Regions from separate parts of the Streptomyces sp. NPDC048659 genome, predicted to be linked through region 2. Evidence: predicted binding sites of a transcription regulator. Region 2 holds the regulator's gene; the other holds the start of a gene.
The links. The regulator HrcA, encoded in region 2, represses chaperone genes, less so after heat shock. The targets are predictions, from matches to a motif close to TTNGCACTCNGNNNNNCNGAGTGCNAA.
Positions count from the first base shown of each region.

Region 1 (3,404 bases), on a different contig from region 2:
GCCCGCACCGAGGGCATCTTCGCCGAGACGGCGGGCGGCGTGACCGTCGGCGTCACCCGGAAGCTGGTCGAGAACGGCCTCATCGACCCGGCGCTGACGACGGTGGTCCTCAACACCGGCGACGGGCTCAAGACCCTGGACGCCGTCGCCGACAGCTCTCAGGCGACCGCCACCATCCGCCCGAGCCTGGACGCGTTCCGCGACGCGGGCCTGGCCCACTGAAAGGTCCGTGAACCCATGGCAGTGAACGTCCGCATCCCCACCATCCTGCGCACCTACACCGGCGGCGAGTCCGAGGTGAAGGCCGAGGGCGCGACCCTCGCCGAGGTCATCGCGGACCTGGAGAAGAACCACGCGGGCATCGCCGCCCGCGTCCTGGACGACCAGGGCAAGCTGCGCCGCTTCGTCAACGTGTACGTGAACGACGACGACGTGCGCTTCGAGCAGGGCCTGGAGACCGCCACGCCGGACGGCGCCGGCGTCTCGATCATCCCGGCCGTCGCCGGCGGCTGAGCCCGGCGACCGGGTCCGGCCGGGCCCGGCCGAACCCGTACCCGTCTTTCCTGAATTGCCCCTTCCGCGCTAAGAAGCGGAAGGGGCAATTCTGCATGGTTGGAAGCGGTAGAGTTGGGGAAGTCCCCTCCGCTGCTCATGCCGACCGCATATGAGAATGCGCCCGCGCACGACAAGAAGCAGCCAAAGCGCCCGTGCCTTGTGTACCTTCTGCGCGCTTTGCCCGGCCCGACTTGACCCGGAATTCAAGGGATTCTCCCCAATTCCCCTTTCGGGGGTGCCCAGAATTCTCGTCGGATTGACCTGTTGCAGAGGGCAGTTGGGCAGATACATTCAGCGGCGGTCGACGCGTTCCGGCGCAGGGTCTGACCCGGGTCCGCGAAGTGCGGGTCCCGCGCAAGGGCCAGTAATAGGGGAGTTAGGCATGGCTCAGGGCACCGTCAAGTGGTTCAACGCGGAGAAGGGCTACGGCTTCATCGCGGTCGACGGTGGTGCGGATGTTTTCGTCCACTACAGCGCGATCCAGATGGACGGCTACCGCACCCTTGAAGAAGGGCAGCGGGTCGAGTTCGAGATCTCGCAGGGCCAGAAGGGTCCGCAGGCGGACATGGTCAAGCTCGCCACCGCCTGAGCGCGGCGCGATCGGCCACCGACGCACTTCCGTCGAGGGGCCCGTACCCGGGATCCGGGTACGGGCCCCTCGTCATGTCCGCCCACCGCGCCCGCGGTGCCCGCCGTGCCCGCCGCGTGCGCCCGGCTCGCGCGCCGGGCGTGTGCCGCGCGGTGTGACCGATCCTCGGTAGTCGCTTGCACTCGCATGGGGCGAGTGCTAATCATTGGCGTTAGCACTCTGAAGGTGAGAGTGCTTACGAGGATCGGGCAGACGAGGTCCGCGGCCAGGTGGGGCAAGGAACCGCCGGGTGCGCAGGCCGTCCGTCGCGGGCGTCGGCACGGTCCAGGAGCGTTATCCACCCCATGTCCGGGAGGACCACTTCACATGGCCAAGATCATCGCGTTCGACGAGGAGGCCCGGCGCGGTCTCGAGCGCGGCATGAACCAGCTCGCTGACGCCGTCAAGGTCACCCTCGGCCCCAAGGGCCGCAACGTCGTCCTCGAGAAGAAGTGGGGCGCCCCCACGATCACCAACGATGGTGTCTCCATCGCCAAGGAGATCGAGCTCGAGGACCCGTACGAGAAGATCGGCGCCGAGCTGGTCAAGGAAGTCGCCAAGAAGACGGACGACGTCGCCGGCGACGGTACGACCACCGCCACCGTCCTCGCCCAGGCGCTCGTCCGCGAGGGCCTGCGCAACGTGGCCGCCGGTGCCAACCCGATGGCCCTCAAGCGCGGCATCGAGAAGGCCGTCGAGGCCGTCTCCGGCGCCCTCCTCGAGCAGGCGAAGGATGTCGAGACCAAGGAGCAGATCGCTTCCACGGCCTCCATCTCCGCCGCCGACACCCAGATCGGCGAGCTCATCGCCGAGGCGATGGACAAGGTCGGCAAGGAAGGCGTCATCACCGTCGAGGAGTCGCAGACCTTCGGGCTCGAGCTTGAGCTCACCGAGGGCATGCGCTTCGACAAGGGCTACATCTCGGCGTACTTCGCGACCGACATGGAGCGCATGGAGGCGGCCCTGGATGACCCGTACATCCTGATCGTCAACTCCAAGATCTCCTCCGTGAAGGACCTGCTCCCGCTCCTGGAGAAGGTCATGCAGTCGGGCAAGCCGCTGCTGATCATCGCCGAGGACGTCGAGGGCGAGGCCCTGTCGACCCTGGTCGTCAACAAGATCCGCGGCACCTTCAAGTCCGTCGCGGTCAAGGCCCCGGGCTTCGGCGACCGTCGCAAGGCCATGCTGAACGACATCGCCATCCTCACCGGCGGCACGGTCATCTCCGAGGAGGTCGGCCTCAAGCTGGAGAACGCGGGCCTCGACCTGCTGGGCCGCGCCCGCAAGGTCGTCATCACCAAGGACGAGACCACCATCGTCGACGGTGCCGGTGACAGCGAGCAGGTCGCCGGTCGCGTGAACCAGATCCGCGCCGAGATCGAGAACAGCGACTCGGACTACGACCGCGAGAAGCTCCAGGAGCGCCTCGCGAAGCTGGCCGGCGGCGTGGCCGTCATCAAGGCCGGCGCCGCGACCGAGGTCGAGCTCAAGGAGCGCAAGCACCGCATCGAGGACGCCGTTCGCAACGCGAAGGCGGCCGTCGAGGAGGGCATCGTCGCCGGTGGCGGCGTCGCCCTGCTGCAGGCTTCCGCGGTCTTCGAGAAGCTGGAGCTGGACGGCGACGAGGCCACCGGTGCCAACGCCGTCAAGCTGGCCCTGGAGGCCCCGCTCAAGCAGATCGCCGTCAACGGTGGCCTCGAGGGCGGCGTCGTCGTCGAGAAGGTGCGCAACCTCCCCGTCGGCCACGGCCTGAACGCCGCGACCGGTGAGTACGTCGACATGATCGCCGAGGGCATCATCGACCCGGCGAAGGTCACCCGCTCCGCGCTGCAGAACGCCGCCTCCATCGCGGCGCTGTTCCTCACCACCGAGGCCGTCATCGCCGACAAGCCGGAGAAGGCGTCCGCGCCGGCCGGTGGCGGTATGCCCGGCGGTGACATGGACTTCTGATCCTCCCGTAGTCAGTCGGAGGATCGGCGAGTCCATCGCTGAACGCCGAAGGGCGGCACCCCCCAGGGGGTGCCGCCCTTCAGTCGTCGTGCGGGCCGATCCGGTCAGCGGACGTCGATGTAGTCCGCGACGCCGGAGGACTGGAAGTGCGCCGTGTCGGCCACGTAGACGAGGTTGTACACGCCGTCCACGGTCGCCTTGTGCTTCAGCGCGATGTTTCCGTTGGCCGCCGTGTTGCCCTTGGCGACCGTCACCCACTTCGAGGTGCCCT
Region 1 is NZ_JBEZHM010000053.1:4,275-7,678, reverse strand. Features, by position in the region: gene thrC (threonine synthase) at 1-222, shown strand, start outside; gene AB0C99_RS30955 (MoaD/ThiS family protein) at 238-513, shown strand; gene AB0C99_RS30950 (cold-shock protein) at 938-1,144, shown strand; gene groL (chaperonin GroEL) at 1,511-3,133, shown strand; gene AB0C99_RS30940 (hypothetical protein) at 3,238-3,404, opposite strand, start outside.
Region 1: groL (chaperonin GroEL) is a predicted target of HrcA. The motif match lies at 1,356-1,382, and genes of this name have one in related genera.

Region 2 (3,404 bases):
TGCTGCCAGACCGCGCCCGTGTTGTCCGGCCAGCCGAGGGCGCGGCAGACGCCGGTCTTCCAGTCCTGGCCGCGCGGGACCGAGGGCCAGGCCGGGATGCCGAGGGAGGACGGCTTCACGGCCTCCCACACGTCGATGTACGGGTGGCCGACGATCAGCACGTCGGGGGAGGTCACCCGGGCCGCGATCCGGGACTCCTTGGAGCCCGGCACCAGGTGGTCGACCAGGACGCCAAGCCGGGCGTCCGGGGCCGGGGCGAAGTCGGCGACGATCGCCGGGAGGTCGTCGACACCCTCCACGTACTCCACGACCACGCCCTCGATCCGCAGGTCGTCGCCCCAGACGCGCTCCACCAGCTCGGCGTCGTGGCGGCCCTCGACGTAGATCCGGCCGGCCCGGGCGACCCGCGCCCGCGCGCCCGGGACCGCGACCGAGCCGGAGGCCGTCCGGGCGGGGCGGGACGGCGCCGGGCGGGAGGGCCGGACCAGCGTGACGACCCGGCCTTCGAGGAGGAAGCCGCGCGGCGCCAGCGGGAACACCCGGTGCTTGCCGAAGCGGTCCTCCAGCGTCACCGTGTCCGCCTCGCAGCGGATCACCGCCCCGCAGAAGCCGGTCGCGACCTCCTCCACCACCAGGTCGGCGTCCGCCGGGACCTCGGGGACGGGCGCCGAGCGCTTCCAGGGCGGGGTCAGGTCCGGGTTGTAGCTGCGCATGGGCTCCGATTCTCCGATTCCGTCCGGGGCGAGGTGCGAGATGCGAGATGCGAGATGTGAGGTGCGAGGTCCGAGGCGCGAGCCATGATCGCGCGCGTCCCGGCGACGCTACGACACGCCGAAGCGCCGTGCCAGCTCATCGCGCTGGCGCCGCACGAACGCCGCGTCCACCACCGACCCGTGCCCCGGCACGTACACCGCGTCCTCGCCGCCCAGCGACAGCAGCCGGTCCAGGGCCGCCGGCCAGCGGGCCGGGATCGCGTCCGGGCCCGCCTGCGGCTCCCCGGACTCCTCGACCAGGTCGCCGCAGAAGACCACCTCCGGCGCGCCCGGGACCGCGCCCGGCACGCACACGGCCAGGTCGTGGCCCGAGTGGCCGGGCCCGACGTTGGCCAGCAGCACCTGCCGGCCGCCCAGGTCCAGCGTCCACTCGCCCGACACCGTGTGGCGCGGCGCGACCAGCAGCTCCGCCGCCTCCTCCGCCTCCCGCGCGTCCGCCCCGAACCGCACCGCGTCCGCGCAGAGCTCCGCCCGCTCGCGGGGCAGCAGCGTGTCCATGCCCACCGCCCCGAAGACCTCGGCCCCGGAGAACACCGCCGTGCCGAGGACGTGGTCGAAGTGCGGGTGGCTCAGTGCGACATGCGTCACGCGGCGGCCGCCCGTCAGCTCCTCCGCCTGGGCCCGCAGCTCCGCGCCCTGCGCGAGGCCCGCCCCCGTGTCGTACAGCAGCACCGCGTCCCGCCCGATCACCAGGCCCGCCGTGGCGTCCCAGCCCGGCAGCCGCCGCCTGCCGACCCCGTCCGCGAGCCGCTCCCACCCGTACTCTTCCCAAGTGACGTCCATGCGGCGACGCTAACCCCTGGGGCCCGGCCGACCCGCCTCCTTGCCAGGAGCGACGTCGGCCGCCGTACACTGGCCGGGGGATTCCTGGCACTCGGGCAGGGCGAGTGCCAAAAAGGGCGGAACCGGAACCGGATCGACAGCTGGAGGTGTGCGCGGTGCTCAGCGAACGCAGACTCGAGGTGCTGCGCGCCATCGTCCAGGACTACGTCGGGACGGAGGAGCCGGTGGGCTCCAAGGCGCTGACCGAGCGCCACAAGCTCGGCGTGTCGCCCGCCACCGTGCGCAACGACATGGCGGTGCTGGAGGAGGAGGGCTACATCGCGCAGCCCCACACCAGCGCCGGGCGCATCCCCACCGACAAGGGCTACCGCCTCTTCGTGGACCGGCTGGCCGGCGTCAAGCCGCTGTCGACCCCGGAGCGGCGGGCGATCCACAACTTCCTCGACGGAGCCGTCGACCTCGACGACGTCGTCGGCCGCACGGTGCGGCTGCTCGCGCAGCTCACCCGGCAGGTCGCCGTCGTGCAGTACCCCTCGCTGACCCGTTCGACGGTCCGGCACGTGGAACTGCTGTCGCTGGCCCCCGCCCGGCTGATGCTGGTGCTCATCACCGACACCGGCCGGGTCGAGCAGCGGGTCGTGGACTGCCCGGCCCCCTTCGGTGAGACCTCCCTCGCCGACCTGCGGGCCCGGCTCAACAGCCGGGTCGTCGGCCGCCGGTTCGCCGACGTGCCGCAGCTGGTGCAGGACCTGCCGGAGTCCTTCGAGGAGATCGAGGACCGCGGCACGGTCACCACCGTGCTCGCGACCCTCCTCGAAACGCTCGTGGAGGAGCAGGAGGAGCGGCTCATGATCGGCGGCACCGCCAATCTGACCCGCTTCGGGCACGACTTCCCCCTGACGATCAGGCCCGTCCTGGAGGCCCTGGAGGAGCAGGTCGTGCTCCTCAAGCTGCTGGGCGAGGCCAAGGAATCGGGCATGACCGTACGCATCGGGCACGAGATCGCCCACGAGGGGCTGACGTCCACGTCGGTCGTCTCGGTCGGCTACGGTTCCGGCGGCGAGGCAGTCGCCAAACTCGGCGTGGTCGGACCGACCCGCATGGATTACCCCGGAACGATGGGAGCGGTACGCGCAGTGGCACGTTACGTCGGACAGATCCTGGCGGAGTCGTAAGTGGCCACGGACTACTACGCCGTACTCGGCGTACGCCGCGACGCGTCGCAGGACGAGATCAAGAAGGCTTTCCGCCGACTCGCCCGCGAGCTTCACCCGGACGTGAACCCGGACCCGAAGACCCAGGAGCGGTTCAAGGAGATCAACGCCGCCTACGAGGTGTTGTCGGACCCGCAGAAGAAGCAGGTCTACGACCTCGGCGGCGACCCGCTCTCCGCCTCCGGCGGCGCCGGTGGCGCGGGCGGCTTCGGCGCGGGCGGCTTCGGGAACTTCTCGGACATCATGGACGCCTTCTTCGGTACGGCCTCCCAGCGCGGCCCGCGCTCGCGCACCCGGCGCGGCCAGGACGCGATGATCCGGCTGGAGATCACCCTCGACGAGGCGGCCTTCGGCACCACGAAGGACATCCAGGTCGACACGGCCGTCGTCTGCACCACCTGCTCCGGCGAGGGCGCCGCGCCCGGCACCTCCGCGCAGACCTGTGACATGTGCCGCGGCCGTGGCGAGGTCTCGCAGGTCACCCGGTCGTTCCTCGGCCAGGTCATGACCTCCCGCCCCTGCCCGCAGTGCCAGGGCTTCGGCACCGTCGTCCCGACCCCGTGCCCCGAGTGCGCGGGCGACGGCCGGATCCGCTCGCGGCGCACGCTGACGGTCAAGATCCCGGCCGGTGTCG
Region 2 is NZ_JBEZHM010000040.1:10,917-14,320, reverse strand. Features, by position in the region: gene AB0C99_RS26605 (DUF3097 domain-containing protein) at 1-713, opposite strand, end outside; gene AB0C99_RS26600 (MBL fold metallo-hydrolase) at 822-1,556, opposite strand; gene hrcA (heat-inducible transcriptional repressor HrcA) at 1,712-2,731, shown strand; gene dnaJ (molecular chaperone DnaJ) at 2,732-3,404, shown strand, end outside.